One region of the Kitasatospora sp. NPDC049258 genome, then DNA from elsewhere that is predicted to be linked to it. Evidence: riboswitches for the same ligand, from Rfam matches in the RefSeq annotation. Region 1 holds a riboswitch; the other holds the start of a gene.
What was found. A riboswitch is a leader RNA that binds a small molecule or an ion and turns the genes downstream of it on or off. The one in region 1 is predicted to bind cyclic di-AMP.

Region 1 (7,679 bases):
GACCGGGGACGCCGTGATCCGCTACCTGGATGAGGACTCCCGCTCCTGGGGCGGGGAGGGCGCCACGGCCCGGAACTGGACGGGCCGGCTGCTGGAGCTGATCCGGGCCGAGCTGGCCGAGGAGGCCGACGGGCCCGGCGAGCGGTGACCGCCGGCGGTCAGGCGGTGCGGCCCAGGGTGGCCAGGTAGGCGCGCCAGCCGCCGTACTCGGTGATCTCCCGGTGAACCCCGCGTTCGAGCTCGCCGCGGGCCAGCACCATGGACAGGCAGGCGGAGCCGTCGGCGAGCTCGATCACGCCGAGCTCCAGCGCACGCGGCTCGCCGGGGAGGATCACGTCGCGCAGGTGCTCCAGCGGGACGTCGTAGAGCTCGCCCTCGATCGCGGAGTCGACGCCCGGGTCGGCGAGCAGGCCGGGGCAGACGTCGCCGATCGAGAAGAAGCGGTGGCCGGGCGCGGTGCGGACCGGGCCGAGCAGCATGTCGGCGACCGAGTGGTGGAACGGACCGCCGACCATGGCCTGGCCGTTGAAGAAGATGCGTGCCATCGGGTGGTACCTCCGGGTGGGAACGGCGCGGCCCGGCCGAGGGCGGGATCTCCCCTGGTTGCCCTCGGCCGGGCCGGAACGGCGCTGTACGGGAACGGCCCTGTACCGGAACGGTGCTGTACGGAACGGTGCTGTACGGAACGGTGCAGTCAGCTCCGGCAGCGCTCCAGCCCGGCAGGCCGCAGCCGGTGCGCGGCTGGATAGATTGGGCGCAGCTCAGCCGAGCAGGCGCAGCGCGGGCAGGGTGAGGAAGTCGACGAACTCCTCGGCCAGCGCGACCTGTTCGAAGAGCCTGGCGGCCTCGGGCCAGCGCCCACCGGCGTAGGCCTGGTCGCCGAGCTCGGCGCGCAGGGCGGCGAGGTCCTCGGCCACGAGCCGGCGGACCAGCTCGGCGGTGGCCTTCTCGCCGGTGTCGGCCAGCACCACACCGTTGTTGATCCACTGCCAGATCTGCGAGCGGGAGATCTCGGCGGTGGCGGCGTCCTCCATCATGTTGAAGATGCCGACCGCCCCCAGGCCCCGCAGCCAGGCCTCGATGTAGCGGATCCCGACCTGGACGGCGTTGTGCAGGCCGGCCCGGGTGCACTTCCCGCCGGCCCCGGCGATGTCGAGCAGTTGGGCCGCGGTGACCGGCTCGGCCGGGCCCGGATTGTCCTTCTGGTTCGGCCGCTCGCCCAGCACGGCGTCGAACGAGGCCCGGGCGACCTTGACCAGGTCCGGGTGGGCGACCCAGGAGCCGTCGAAGCCGTTGCCGGCCTCCCGGTCCTTGTCGGCCTTGACCTTCTCCAGGGCGGCGGCGTTGACCTCGGGGTCCTTGCGGGAGGGGATGAAGGCGGCCATCCCGCCGATGGCGTGCGCGCCGCGCCGGTGGCAGGTCTGCACCAGCAGGCGGGTGTAGGCGGCCATGAACGGCGAGGCCATGGTGACGCTGTTGCGGTCCGGCAGGATGTAGTGCTCGCCGGCGTCGCGGAAGTTCTTGACGATCGAGAACAGGTAGTCCCAGCGGCCCGCGTTCAGCCCGGCCGCGTGCTCGCGCAGCTCGTAGAGGATCTCCTCCATCTCGAACGCGGCGGTGATGGTCTCGATCAGCACGGTGGCGCGGACGGTGCCGTGCGGGATCCCGAGGGCGGCCTGCGCGTGGGTGAAGACGTCGTTCCAGAGCCGGGCCTCGAGGTGGCTCTCGGTCTTCGGCAGGTAGAAGTACGGGCCGGAGTTCGGGTCCTGCTCGCCCTTGGCGAGGAGCCTGGCCGCGTTGTGGAAGAAGTACAGGCCGAAGTCGAGGAAGGCACCGGCCACCGGGGCGCCGTCGACCAGCAGGTGGTTCTCGTCGAGGTGCCAGCCGCGGGGGCGGACCACCACGGTGGCGAGCTCGGCGGCGGGCTTGAGGGTGTAGGCCTTGCCCGCCTCGGAGGTGAAGTCGATCCGGCCCTCGAAGGCGTCGATCAGGTTGATCTGCCCGGAGACCACGTTCTCCCAGGTGGGGGCGGTGGCGTCCTCGAAGTCGGCGAGCCAGACCCGGGCGCCGGAGTTGAGCGCGTTGATGACCATCTTGCGGTCGGTCGGCCCGGTGATCTCCACCCGGCGGTCCTGGAGCGCGCGGGGGGCGGGAGCCACCTGCCAGTCCCCGGCCCGGACCTCGGCGGTCCCGGGCAGGAAATCCAGCGTCCCGGCCTCGGCGATCTCGGCCCGGCGGGCCTTTCGTCGGGTCAGGAGCTCCTGCCGGCGACCTTCGAAGGCACGGTGGAGGCCGACCACGAAGGCGACCGCCTCCGGGGTGAGCACCTCCTCTGCGCGGGACACGCGCGGACCGGCGACAGTGACGACCGGGGCGGCGGGGGAAACGCCGTCAGGTCCCTGATCTGCACCCATGGGCAGGACACTCCTTGGACGGTTGTGAAAGCTTGGGGAGCTCCGGTGGGAACTTCCCAGATCCGAACCCACCTACCGGCGGGTTTCGTTCTGTAGGGTGGAGAGTAGTTTCCGCGATACAGAATTTCAACGGTTTGTTGAGCTAGATCGCTGGGACTCTACTCCTCCTCGCACAGTGAAGGGAACGCCGGTGGCCAGCACCCCCGCCGCAACACCGACAGGCACCGAGCGCGCCTCCGGTGGCGTGCAGTCCGTCGAGCGCGCCTTCCAGCTGCTGGAAGCGCTCGCCGACTCGGGCGGCATCGCGACCCTGAGCGAGCTCTCGACCACCTCCGGCCTTCCGATGCCCACCATCCACCGGCTGATCCGTACCCTCGTCCAGCAGGGATATGTCCGCCAGGACACCGCCCGCCGCTACACCCTGGGCCCGCGGCTGATCCGGCTCGGCGAGACCTCCGGCCGGCTGCTCGGCAGCTGGGCCCGCCCCTACCTGGCCGAGCTGATGGAGGCCACCGGCGAGACGGCCAACCTGGCGGTGCTGGAGGGCGGCGAGGTGGTCTACGTCGGCCAGGTGCAGTCCCGCCGCTCGATGCGGATGTTCACCGAGGTCGGCCGCCGGGTGCAGCCGCACTGCACCGGGGTCGGCAAGGCCCTGCTGGCCCAGCTGCCCGAGGAGGAGACCCGCGCGCTGCTCGGTCCGCAGCCGCTCCAGGCGCACACGCCGTACACCGTGACGGACCCTCAGGAGCTGCTCGCCCAGCTGGCGCACGCCCGCGAGGTCGGCTACGTGGTGGACGACCAGGAGCAGGAGATCGGCGTCCGCTGCATCGCGGTGGCGGTGCCCGGCGCGCCGACCCCCACCGCGCTCTCGGTATCCGGCCCGGAGGCCCGGATCCGCGCCCTGGAGGCAGCGGCCGGCAGCGCCGCGCTGGTGCCGGTGATGCGTCAGATCGCCTCCCGGCTGGGCCAGGTGCTCGCGCCCTGACGGTCAGCCGGCGCCGCCCGCCTGTGCCGTCAGCAGGAAGACGGCCAGGTCGGGTTCGGTCCCGGCCTCACGGAACAGCCGGGGGGCGGCGGCCATCTTCGGGTCCGCCCGGACGGCCTCCAGCGCGCCGATGTCCCGCCACAGGCTCTGCACCCGCCAGTGCCGGTCCGGCCCGCGCAGCAGTTCGGTGCGCAGCAGCCCCGCCGGCAGCTCGGCCGTGATCAGGGCGCGGTACGACGCCACGAACCCGTCCTCCCGGTCCGCGGCGATCCGTCCGCTCACCTCGCTCAGCACCCGCTCGGACACCCGTGCCTCCTCAGCTCGTCCCACTCGGCTCGCTACTGTGAGTATCGGCCAGAGTGCGAGCGGTGGGAGGTCCGAGGTGTCCAGGCGGGTGACGGCGCCACCGGGCCGGCACGCGAGGTGCCCCCCGGCACACGGGCCGAGGGGCACCTCCAGGTGGTCGGTGCCGACGACCGCGACGCTGCGGACAACGGCACCCCGTTCACGCTGAGCGTGTCACCGTGACGGTCAGCGGTAGACCCGCACGTAGTCCGCGGCGAAGGTGATCGGCGCGGTGCCGGTGGGCGCCGGGTGGTACTGGCCGGCGCTCAGCGACAGGTTGAGGATCAGGTACGCGGACCAGTTGGCGCCGACCCCGGTGTTGTCGGAGAAGACCTTGGTGCCGTTGACGTACCAGTCGACCGAGTTGGCGCCGTAGTAGGTGCCGATGGTGACCCACTTGTCCTTGGCCACCGCGTTGGCGTCGGTGAAGTACTTGGAGCCGGACTTGACGTGGTTGGTCAGCTCCAGCAGGTTCGGGTTGTCCGGGTGGTACTCGAAGGAGTCGATCTCCCCGTTGCCGTTCTTCCAGGTCCACAGCGCCGGCCAGGCGCCGGAGCCGGAGGGCAGCTTGACCCGGGTCTCGGCGTAGTCGCCGGTCTTCACCTGGAAGCCCTCGCCGGAGTACTCGGTGGTGAGCAGGCCGGTGTCCCAGGCCTGCTTGCCGTTCTCCAGCTTGTTGGCGCTCGGCTTGGCGGTGAAGGTGGCCACGCCGCCCGACACGCTGACGCCGCTCGGGCTCAGCCAGTCCAGCTTGTTGTCGTCGGGGTTGTGGTTGCCGTACCGGTAGGAGCTGCTCCTGTCGGTGGTCCAGCGGGTCTTGGACAGGCTGTCGAACTCGTCCGACCAGGTCAGCGACTTGCCCGCGACCGGCGCACCGGTGGACGGGGCGGGGCTCGGCGTCGGGGCCGGGGTGGGCGTCGGAGCCGGCGTCGGGGCGGGGGCGGGGGTCGGCGTGGTGGTGCCGGCCGCCGAGACCGTCAGGGTCTGCGAGGGCAGGTTGTGCCAGGCGTTCGCGGTGTCCTGCCAGAAGCCGAACTGGGTGTAGGTACCGGCCGGCAGGGTCCGGGCGGCGCTGGTGAAGGTGGTGCCGCTCGGGCAGATCTGCACGTTGGAGGCATTGCCGGGGAAGTCCAGGTTGTGGCCGGCCGCGTCGCGGACGCCGACGCCGAGGGTCTTGGCCGTGAAGCAGCCGGAGGAGTGCACCGTGAGGCTGGCCGTGGCGGCGGTGCCGGCGGCCATCGCGGTGGGGCCGAGGCGGTCCTGGGTCACCGTGGGGCTGGCGGCCTGGGCCTGGCCGACCAGCGGGACGCCGGCCAGCACGGTGGCGCCCGCGAGCAGGCCGAGGCGGGCGGGGGTGGGGGAAAGTCGCATGGAGGATTCCTCTGCGACGCCTGCGAGGTGAGCTGTCGGGTTCGGGCACGAGGCTGCCCGGCCGCCTGTGGTGCGGCTTCACCCCAAGCCGCGCGTCCTGCCCCGGGGCAGGGTGGAGCGCGGCACGTACCTGGTTCCCCCGCTCCTGTCCATGACGGTGCTCGAGTGACCGCCTCCGGGTGGACAGGACTAGGCGTCCCGACGGCGGGTCTGCCCAGCCGGGCATCCCGTGCAGGCTAGGCAGACGGATCGCACACGGACAACGAGACGTCCCTCACACACCCGCCCCGAGGCCCCGGCCCGGGGCCGGCTCACCAGAACCGGGGCTGCCCCGGGACGGTCTCCAGATCGGCCAGCACCAGCTCGCGGTCCTCCGGGGCGGCGATCTCCTCGGCGGCGGCCAGCGCCTGCTCGGTCCAGGCCCTGGCCTGCTCCTTCTCCCCCGCGACGGCCGCCGCCCGGGCCAGCGCCTCGTACGCGAAGGCCAGGTCCCAGTCGCCGATCCCGTTCGCCCGGCAGATCTCCAGCCCGCGCCGGGCGTGGTGCAGCGCGGGCTCGGCCCGGCCCAGCGCCGCGTACACCCGTGAGCACTGCCACTCGCCCCGGCCGAGGTTCACCGCCGTGCCGACCTGGCCCCAGTGGTGGCGCGAGGCGTGCGCCATGTGCACCATCCGGTCGTCCTCCTCGACCGAGCGGTCCTCCCGCTCCAGCAGCCGCCAGACCCCGTTGAACAGGTCCACCGCCAGCTGCCGCTCGTCGGCGGGGGCCGCCGCCTCCCGCTGCTCGTCGCCCATGACCGCGTCGATCCCTTCCTCGATCAGATGATCCGTCCGGTGGACGGCGCCGCGGAGCCGGTCCAGCCGGGCCTGCAGGCGCCGCCGGTGCTCGGCCAGCAGCCGCCGCACCGGCTCGCCACCGCCCGCGGCCAGGCACTCCCGCACCTGCTCCAGCGGCAGGTCCACCGCGCGCAGCTCCCGCACCAGCCGGGCCGCCGCCACCTGCTCCACCCGGTAGTACCGGTAGCCGGTCTCCTGGTCCACCTCGGCCGGCCGGAGCAGTCCGACCCGGTCGTAGTGGCGCAGTGCCTTGGCGGTCAGCCCGCTGCGGCGGGCCATGGCCCCGATGGTGAGCAACCGCTCCGCTCCGTCCGTCACACCTGGAATCTAGGACCTTGCCCCGGGGCAGGCTCAAGCCGGCCTGATCGGCCTGCGGCGCCCGCGCGTCCGCTAGGTTGGTGGTGCGGCCGGAGCCCCGGCCGCGGCCACCGCCGAGCGTTCAGAGGACCACTCCCGAGATGACCGCGCCCCTGCCTGGCTTCGCCGGACGTACGTACCTGTTCGATGTCGACAACGGCGCCGCCTTCCGCAACTCCTACTCCGCCGACGGGACGCGGCTGCGCTGGGAGGGCCTCGGCGAGTCGGCCGGACAGTGGGAGGACGTGCGGCTGCACGTCGCCGAGGTGGGCCCGCAGCTCTACTTCGTCAGCTGGACGGAGGCGAGCGGCATCACCGTGAGCCATGTGATGGACCTGAACGCGCTGACCGTCCGGGTCTTCTGGACGTACGAGGGCGAGGGCGGCCGGGTCGGCGAGCTGCACACCGGCAAGCTCCAGCCGGTCAGCTGACCCGCAGCCGGCCGGCGAGCCACTCCAGCGCGGCCGGCAGCAGCCGCCCCCAGGTCCCGAAGTTGTGGCCGCCCTCCGGCACCGTGGCGGTGGCCAGCGACATCGGGGCGCGCACCGCGGCAGCGAAGGCCCGGGTGTCCGCGAGGTAGTCGCCGTCGCCGCGCTCGGCGCCCGCCAGCAGCACCGCGATGCCGGGCGGCGGCAGGTGGCGCAGCCGCCAGAGCAGGTCGGCCTCCTCGCGCCGGCGCGGGCTGCCGCCGAACAGGTCTCCGGTGGAGGCGTCCTCGGCGGCCCGGTAGTAGCCGGAGAGCGCGACGGCGCTGGGGAACACCTCGGGGTGCCGCATGGCGAGTTTCAGCGCGCAGTAGCCGCCGGTGGAGTTGCCCATCACCGCCCAGGACCGCGGATCCGGCGAGACCCGGTAACCCGCCGCGACCGCCGCCGGCACGTCGCGGGTCAGATAGGTCTCGGCGCGCGCGCCGCCCGGGGCGTCCTCGCACTCGGTGTCGGCGGGCATCGCCGGTGACGGCCGCAGCAGCACCAGCACGGTCGGCGGCATCCGGCCGGCCAGGTTGAGCCGCAGCGCCGCGCCGGGGTAGTTCAGCCGGGTGATCAGGTTCCGGGCGTCGCCCGGGAAGCCCGTCATCACCACCACCGCGGGGAAGCGGCGGCCGGCGTACTCGGGCCGGAAGTACTGCGGCGGCAGGTAGACGTACCCGTCGGTGCTCAGCCCGGAGCGCGGGCCGGCGATCTTGACCGCCTGGATCTCGCCGGAGGCACCCGGCTCCCGGCCGACCGCGCCGCCGCCCCGGACCGGCTCCCGTCCCAGCACCCGCAGCTCCCCTCCCGGGGTACCGGTGGTCACGGTGACCGGGCCGCCCGCCGGGGTGCCGAGCAGGTCGTCCCAGCTGCCGTAGAAGGAGAAGTAGCTGTTGGCGGC
Region 2 (7,679 bases), on a different contig from region 1:
CAGCTTCGGCTTCTCGGGCGTGGCCGAGCCGCTCGGGGTCGGCGTGCTCGGGGTCGGCGTGGTCGGGGTCGGCGTGGTCGGGGCCGGGGCGCTGGACGACGGCGGGACGGACGTGCTGGGCTTCGGCGAGCCGCTCGGCGGCGCCGACGAACTCGGGGACACCGACGAACTCGGCGTCGGGGACGGGGACGGGGTGGTGCAGAGCGGCATGTCGGCGATCTTCTTGTCGATGTGGGTGTCCGCCAGCGTGTAGCGCCAGGTGTCGCCCTTGCCGGTGTAGCCGACGGTGAGCTTGACGGTGCCGGGCCGCGCCCGACGCGGGCGCGGCGAGCCACGCCTGGCTGATCACCAACAATCTGGCCGACTACCTCCGCTACCACCGTCACACCGACGAGCCGGTCGCCGCCCACACCATCGCCATCGAGGCCGCGCGGCGCTCCGGCGACCGGGACGCCGAGACCGCGAACCTGACCAACCTGGGGGTGGCGTACTGGGGGGGACCGGCTCGCGCTCGCCGTCGACTGCGGCCGGCGCGCCCTGCGGCTCGCCCGGGCCACCGGCGACCGCCGGTGCGAGGCGGACGCCCGGATCCGGGTGGCGATGTTCGGCCTGCACCTGGGCGACCACCGGGACTCGCTCGACCACCTCGACCGGGCGCTGGCGGCGGTTCGGGAGAGCGGCCGTCGGCGGGAGGAGTCGATCGCGCTCTGGCTGCGCGGGCAGGTCCAGGTGATGGCGGGCGACTACGAGGGGGCGCTCCACTCGACCGCGCTCTCCCTGGAGATCGACCACGAACTCGGTGAGCGCTACGGCAGGATGGTCGGCCTGATCACCATGGGGGCGGCCGGCTCGACGACCGGGCCGGCCAGGCGCACTCGCTGATCGAACTGGCCGAGCTGGACCGGGCGCGCGGCCGGCCGCAGGAGGCGCTCGCCCGGGTGGGCCGGGCGCTGGAGGTCCTGCTGGACATCAGCCGCCCCTCGCTCACCTGCGCCGCACACCGGGTCGCGGGCGACATCCGGCTCGACCTGGGCGACCCGCGGGCCGCGGCCGAGCACCACCGCACGGCGCTCGACCTCGCGGTACGGATCGGCCACCGCTTCCACGAGGCCCACGCGGCGGAGGGCCTCGGCCGGGCGTCCGGCGCGCTCGGACGCCCGGCCGAGGCAGCGGAGCACCGGCGCCGGTCGCTGGCCCTGTTCGATGCGATGGGGCTCCCGGAGGCCGTGCGCCGTCGAACCTCCGGTGCGGCCGAAGGGTGTTTCTGACACCGGGTGAACCGGGCTCGGACAGCAACGCCCGAGCCAACCGTGATGATTGTGTGATGCTCAGTATGCAGGCTTGTTATTGAGGTACTGATCCCTCTAATCTCCCGATCAGTTCGCTGCTGCGAGCTCCCGAAGCACGGCACGCCCAACCCTGCCCACCGCGCGACCGGGACGACCGAAAGACCCTGGGCAGGGGCGGGGGACCCAGTTTCTGCGCCGATCCCCCTTCGGCTTGGGGTGAAGCCGCGCCCTGCGCGGCCGGGCCACCTCCCGGTCCGAACCCGACAGCTCACCTCGCAGGCGTGCGGAGAGGGATTATCTGATGGTCTTTTCGGGCTCCGGTCGTCACCGCCGTCCCACCCAGACCGATCGCGCCGTCGCGGCCGCCGGAGTGGCAGGGGTGGGCCTCGCGCTGCCGCTGCTGACCGCGACCGGGGCGCACGCCGCCACGCCGGAGACCTGGCAGGCGGTCGCGCAGTGCGAGACCGGCGGCAACTGGACGGTCGACCCGGGCACCGGGCGCTACGGCGGCCTCGGGCTGACCCTGCGGACCTGGGTCGCGTACGGCGGCGACGAGTTCGCGGCGCAGCCCGACCACGCCACCCAGGCGGAGCAGATCACCGTCGCCGAGCGGCTGCTCGCCGGCCACGGCCCGAGCCTGTGGCCCAGCTGCGGCCCGGCCGCCGGCCTGCCCGCCGCGCCCACCCCGGCGCCCACGGCCACGCCCGAGCCGACCCCCGCGCCCAGCTCCGGCACCCCGGTCCGCGGCGACGGCGGTGTGGTCCCGCAGTTCGTGCTGCCGTACCTCACCCCGCAGCCCGCCGCGCCGACCGACGGCACGGGCTCGAGCACCGTCGGCGAGGTGCCGCCGGCCACCACGGACCAGCCCACCACCCAGCCCGGCACCCAGCCGACCGGCCAGCCGAGCACGCAGCCGACCGGCCGGCCCACCGGCGACCCCACGGCCACCCCGCCGGTCACCACCCCCGACCCGACCGCGACCACCCCGGTCACCCCCTCGCCGACCGGCTCGCCGACCACCGGCGACCTGCCCGTCCCGGGCGCCTCGGGCACCGCCACCCCCGACCCGACCGCGGCGCCGACCACGACGGCCACCACGGACCCGGCCGCCACCGTCCCCGTCGCCGCGACGACCCCGGCCCAGCCGGCGCCCGCGACCACCTACACGGTCGCCCCCGGGGACACCCTCTCCACGATCTCGGACAGCCTGACCCTGGGCGGCTGGCAGCACCTGTACCGGAGCAACTCCCCCACGGTCGGCGTCAACCCCGACCTGATCCACCCCGGCCAGGTCCTCACCCTGCCGTAACCGCCCGTACGGCGGGGCCGGCCGGTCGCCGGCCCCGCCCGGGAGCGTCCCGGGCCGCCGTGGCAGACTGCTGCCGGCGGCCCGTACCGGACGATCACGACCCGAGGTTCCATGCAGCACCTGCTCTCCGGCTTCACGCCGATCTGGGTGCTCACCGCGGTCGGCTACCTGGTCGCCCGCGCCGGGCTGCTCGGTCCGCAGGCGGAGGCGGTGCTCGGCCGGTTCGTGTTCCACGTGGCGATGCCGGCCGCCCTGTTCACGATGCTCGCCAAGGCCCGGCTGGACTCCTTCGCCAACACCGCGATGCTCGCCTTCGCGGCCGGCACCGCACTCGCCACCGGCCTGGGCGTGCTGGCCGCGCGCCGGCTGTTCGACCGCCGGCCGGCCGACCAAGCGATCAGCGGCATGGCGGCCGGCTACGTCAACTCGGCCAACCTGGGCATCCCGGTGGCCCTTCAGGTGCTCGGTGACGCCTCGTTCGTCGCGCAGATCCTGCTGTTCCAGGTGCTGCTGGTCACCCCGGTGATCCTCGCCCTGCTGGACGCGGGCACCGAGCGCGGCGCCCGGCGCGGCCGGCTGTTGATGCTGCCGCTGCGCAACCCGATCATCCTGGCCTCCGCCCTGGGCGCACTGCTCTCCGCCACCGGCTGGACACTGCCACCCACCCTCGCCCGCCCCGGCGAACTGCTCGGCGCGGCCGCGGTGCCGACCGCCCTGGTCACCCTCGGCATGTCGCTGCACGGCCGCCGCGACCGCGCCACCGCCGGCCGCCGCGCCGAGGTCGGCGTCACGGTCCTGCTGAAGACCCTGGTCCAGCCCCTGGCCGCACTCGCCGTCGGGGCCCTCCTCCTGCACCTGCCCCGGCCCCAACTCCTCGCGGTGGTCCTCTGCTCGGCCCTGCCCACCGCCCAGAACGCCTTCGTCTACGCCCGCGAGTACGGCCTCAGCACCGCCTTGGCCCGCGACAGCGTGCTCTCCTCCACCCTGGTCTCGATGGCCACCCTCTCCCTCGTCTACTGGACCCTCGGCCCCACCTGAAAGAGATACCGGCGCGCGCGACGGAGCAACCGTTCCCGATGCGGGTCGAGGACGTCTTCGCCCGCCCCCGGGGGAAGCCGGCACGGTGACGGTCCCTCGCGAACGGCCCGTAGCGCCCTTGGGCGGACGGCCTCGGCGGTGGGCGCTCGGGGAGGTCTTGACGTAAGCATGACATTGACGGACCATCATGCTGGCGCGCGCCGCAGTTCCTCCCCCGTTCCGTCCCCTACGGACCCCCACAGGAGGACAGTCATGCGACTGCCCCGCCGAGGGAAGCCCGCCGCGGCCACCGCCGTGCTGCTGGCCCTCGCTCTCGCGTCCCCCCTCAGTTCACAGGCCTCCGCCAGGGCGGCCGGCCCCGAGCGCGCCGCCGTCGCCGCGGACGGCGCCCGGCAGTACGTCGTCCAGGGCCCCCGGACGGTCGCCGAGCGCACCGCGATCGCCGCCACCGGCGCCTCCGTGGACGCCGTGCGCACCGACTCGGTGGTGGTCACCGCCGACGCCGCCGAGACCGCCCGGCTGCGGGCGCTCGGCTGGGCGCCCACACCGCTGCCCGGCCCCCAGGACGACGCGCCGCAGGCGCAGGAGGCACCGGGCGCGGTGACGGACTTCCCGTCCGCCGACTCCGGGTACCACAACTACGCCGAGGCCACCGCCGACATCGACGCCGTGGTCGCCGCGCACCCCGACATCATGAGCAAGCGGGTGATCGGCACCTCGTACGAGGGCCGGGCGATCGTCGCGATCAAGATCAGCGACAACGTCGGTACCGACGAGAACGAGCCCGAGGTGCTGTTCACCGCCCACCAGCACGCCCGCGAGCACCTCACCGTCGAGATGGCGCTCTACCTGCTGCACGAGTTCGGCGACAAGTACGCCACCGACAGCCGGATCGCGGGCGCCGTCAACAGCCGCGAGATCTGGGTGGTCCCGGACCTCAACCCGGACGGCGGCGAGTACGACATCGCCACCGGCCGCTACCGCAGCTGGCGCAAGGACCGCCAGCCCAACTCCGGCAGCAGCAGCGCCGGTACCGACCTCAACCGGAACTGGAACTACAAGTGGGGCTGCTGCGGCGGCTCCTCCGGCTCCACCTCCAGCGAGACCTACCGGGGCAGCGCGCCGGAGTCCGCCAAGGAGACCAAGGTGGTCGCCGACTTCGTCCGCAGCCGGGTGGTCGGCGGGAAGCAGCAGATCACCGCCGCGATCGACTTCCACACCTACAGCCAGCTGGTGCTCTGGCCGTTCGGCTGGACCACCGCCAACACCGCCACCGGGATGACCGCCGACGAGTACAACACCTTCGCCACCCTCGGCCGCAGCATGGCGGGCACCAACGGCTACACCCCCGAGCAGTCCAGCGACCTCTACATCACCGACGGGGCGATCGACGACTGGCTGTGGGGCGTGCACCGGGTCTTCGCCTACACCTTCGAGATGTACCCCGGCCCGAACGGCAGCAGCGGCTTCTACCCGCCCGACGAGGTGATCGGCCGGGAGACCAGCCGCAACCGCGAGGCGGTGCTGCGGCTGGTGGAGACCGCCGACTGCGTCTACCGGGTGATCGGCAAGCAGCAGCAGTACTGCGGCATCGCCACCTGACGGCCACCGCCCGGCGCCGGGGGCCCGTTCAGGACGGCACCCGGCGCCGGGGGTCCGGTTCGCGGCCGCCGAACAGCCGGCGGTAGGCGGCCCGGTGGCGCGGGTCGTCGAGCAGGAACGGCAGGTCGGTGGACACCATGTGCCGGATCACCAGCATCGGCAGCGGGCTGCGCAGCGGCCGGAACTCCGGGTTCCACAGGCCGGGTTGGTCCGGCGGCAGGTCGTGGAACTGGCCGAGCATCAGGCCGGCCTCGACGAACTCGCCCTTCAGCTCCAGCTGGGTCCGGTCGATCAGCCCGGGCGCCTCGGCGGTCGGGAGGTCCGGGAAGACGATCAGGACGGTGGTGAACTGGGCCCGGGGTGCGCCCGGCGCGGCCAGCCGTAGGAACCAGTCCCGGTACACCGCGACCGCCTCCGCCACCTCCCCGCGGTCGGCGGGCCGGCCGGGCCGCAGGGCCAGGTGGAAGCGCCCGTCCCGCAGCGAGGCCCCGACGAACGGGCAGACCGGGCCGTCGCGGCCGAGTTCGGGGTGCGGCTCGGTGAGGTACGTCCGGGCCCAGTCGAGCACCCGGCGCAGCGCGTCGGCATGGCCGCGGGCCGCCGGCGGCAGGCCCGCCGCGGGCGGCTCCAGGTCGGCGGCGGTGAACAGGACGTGCTCGGGTCTGGTGGGGTGGGTGAGCATCAGGATTCCCGCGGGTCGGCCGGGTGGGCGGCGGTGGCCGGATGGGCGGCGGTCGGCGGCCCGGAGTCCGGGATCGAGTCGTCGGCCTCGCGCAGCGGCCGGTACCAGTAGCCCGCCAGCGTCCAGGCCAGCGCCACCAGTCCGGTGAGGACGACCACGGCGGCCATCCCCCGGCCGGGGCCGGTGCCGAGCAGGGCGCCGAGCAGGCGGCCGGGCGGCGAGAGCGGGGCGCGGAGCAGGGGTTCGAAGACCCGGTCGGTGAGCGGGCCGGTGACCAGGTAGCCGAGCGGCATCACCAGCCGGGCGAGCATCAGGCAGGTGGCGAGTACCCGGCCCTGGAGGTCCAGGCCGACCTTGACCTGGACCAGGGCCAGCCAGTGCGCGTTGATCAGGGCCGCGCAGACCCCGATGCCGAACATCCCGAGGGTCGGGAAGGCGGCGCTGGGGCGCAGCCCGATCAGTACGGCGGAGGCGGCGAACAGGCCGACGAAGGCGATCATGCCGGCGGCGCGGCGCCGGGTGCCGCCCCAGACCGCCATCAGCGCGCTGCCGGCCAGCAGCCCGGCGCCTTGGGCGGCCAGCACCACGCCGAGCGCGGCGGGCGAGGCGAAGGCCAGCACCAGCGGGGTGACCAGGACGGTCACCACGCCGCCGAGCGCGTTGGCGACGGCGAAGAACACGGCGAGCGCGACCAGCCCGCGGCGCCGGGCGAGGAACCGCCAGCCGTCGGCGATCTCGCGCAGCAGCGGGCCGTCCCGGCGGACGAAGCCCAGCTCGGGGAAGCGGACCGCGAGCAGGGTGGCCAGCGAGACGGTGAAGGAGAGCACGTCCAGCCACACCACGGTGGCGAGGCCGAAGGCCACCGCCAAGGCGCCGCCGAGGAGTTGGGCGAACAGTGCGCCGGTGGCGGTGCCCAGGCCGACCACGCCGTTGGCCTGGCCGAGGTAGCGCTTGGGGGTGAGCTGGGTGACGGCGGCCAGGTAGGCGGGCTGCCGGAAGGCGGTGGCGACCGCTCCGACGATCACCACCGCGTACAGCTGCCAGAGCCGCAGCGCGTCCGCGGTGAGCAGCCCGGCGGCGGCCAGGCCGGCGCCGAGCGCGGCCAGGTCGCAGCCGATCATCACCCGCCTGCGGTCGTACCGGTCGGCGACCGCGCCCGCGAACGGGGCGGCCAGGATGGCCGGGAGCAGCGCGAAGGCCGCGATCGCGGCGAAGGCGGTGACGGTGCCGGTGGTCCGGTACGCCCACAGGCCGAGCGCGAAGGTGGACAGGCCGGTGCCGACCAGCGAGACCAGTTGGCCGAGGGTGACGGTCAGGAAGGCCGGCAGCCGGGACGGCGGGGGTACGGCGGGCGGGGCGAGCGGTGGTTCGGCGCGCTGCCAGCGGGCCACCCGCTCCCGCAGGATGCCGGCCAGTTGGGGTTCGCGCTGGAAGAAGTGCCCGGCGCCGGCGACCACGGCGGTGTCCACCGCTCCGCCGTAGCCGGACCACTCGTGGGCGCGTTCCTGGTGGAACTCGGTCACCTTGTCCCGCTCGCCGACCACCACCAGGACGGGGGTGGGGCCGGGTTCGGCCGGGGCGCCGTAGAAGCGTTCCGCCTCGGTGGCGTCGTGCCGGACGGCGGCGGCCAGCAGGCGCCGTTCGGCCTCGGGGAGCTCGTCGGCCAGGCCACCGAGTGCCCGCAGGCCGTCCGTCAGGGCCCGGTCGGACTGCCGGCGGCCGGGCGCGAGGCGGGCCAACCTGCCGAGGAGTCCGGGAA

Region 2: another riboswitch for cyclic di-AMP. It lies ahead of AB0K43_RS08440 (transglycosylase family protein); the one in region 1 lies ahead of AB0K43_RS01060 (glycoside hydrolase family 16 protein).

Annotation. Positions count from the first base shown of each region.
Region 1 is NZ_JBFAQT010000001.1:216,032-223,710, reverse strand. It holds gene AB0K43_RS01085 (NADAR family protein) at 1-148, shown strand, start outside; gene AB0K43_RS01080 (gamma-glutamylcyclotransferase) at 159-545, opposite strand; gene aceB (malate synthase A) at 762-2,414, opposite strand; gene AB0K43_RS01070 (IclR family transcriptional regulator) at 2,605-3,399, shown strand; gene AB0K43_RS01065 (hypothetical protein) at 3,403-3,705, opposite strand; gene AB0K43_RS01060 (glycoside hydrolase family 16 protein) at 3,931-5,115, opposite strand; cyclic di-AMP (ydaO/yuaA leader) riboswitch at 5,118-5,285, opposite strand; gene AB0K43_RS01055 (helix-turn-helix domain-containing protein) at 5,427-6,269, opposite strand; gene AB0K43_RS01050 (MoaF N-terminal domain-containing protein) at 6,410-6,739, shown strand; gene AB0K43_RS01045 (alpha/beta hydrolase-fold protein) at 6,732-7,679, opposite strand, start outside.
Region 2 is NZ_JBFAQT010000007.1:660-8,338, forward strand. It holds gene AB0K43_RS08425 (hypothetical protein) at 1-253, shown strand, start outside; gene AB0K43_RS08430 (tetratricopeptide repeat protein) at 595-882, shown strand; gene AB0K43_RS08435 (tetratricopeptide repeat protein) at 939-1,268, shown strand; cyclic di-AMP (ydaO/yuaA leader) riboswitch at 1,432-1,587, shown strand; gene AB0K43_RS08440 (transglycosylase family protein) at 1,669-2,598, shown strand; gene AB0K43_RS08445 (AEC family transporter) at 2,710-3,636, shown strand; gene AB0K43_RS08450 (M14 family zinc carboxypeptidase) at 3,889-5,238, shown strand; gene AB0K43_RS08455 (DUF6875 domain-containing protein) at 5,267-5,920, opposite strand; gene AB0K43_RS08460 (amino acid adenylation domain-containing protein) at 5,920-7,679, opposite strand, start outside.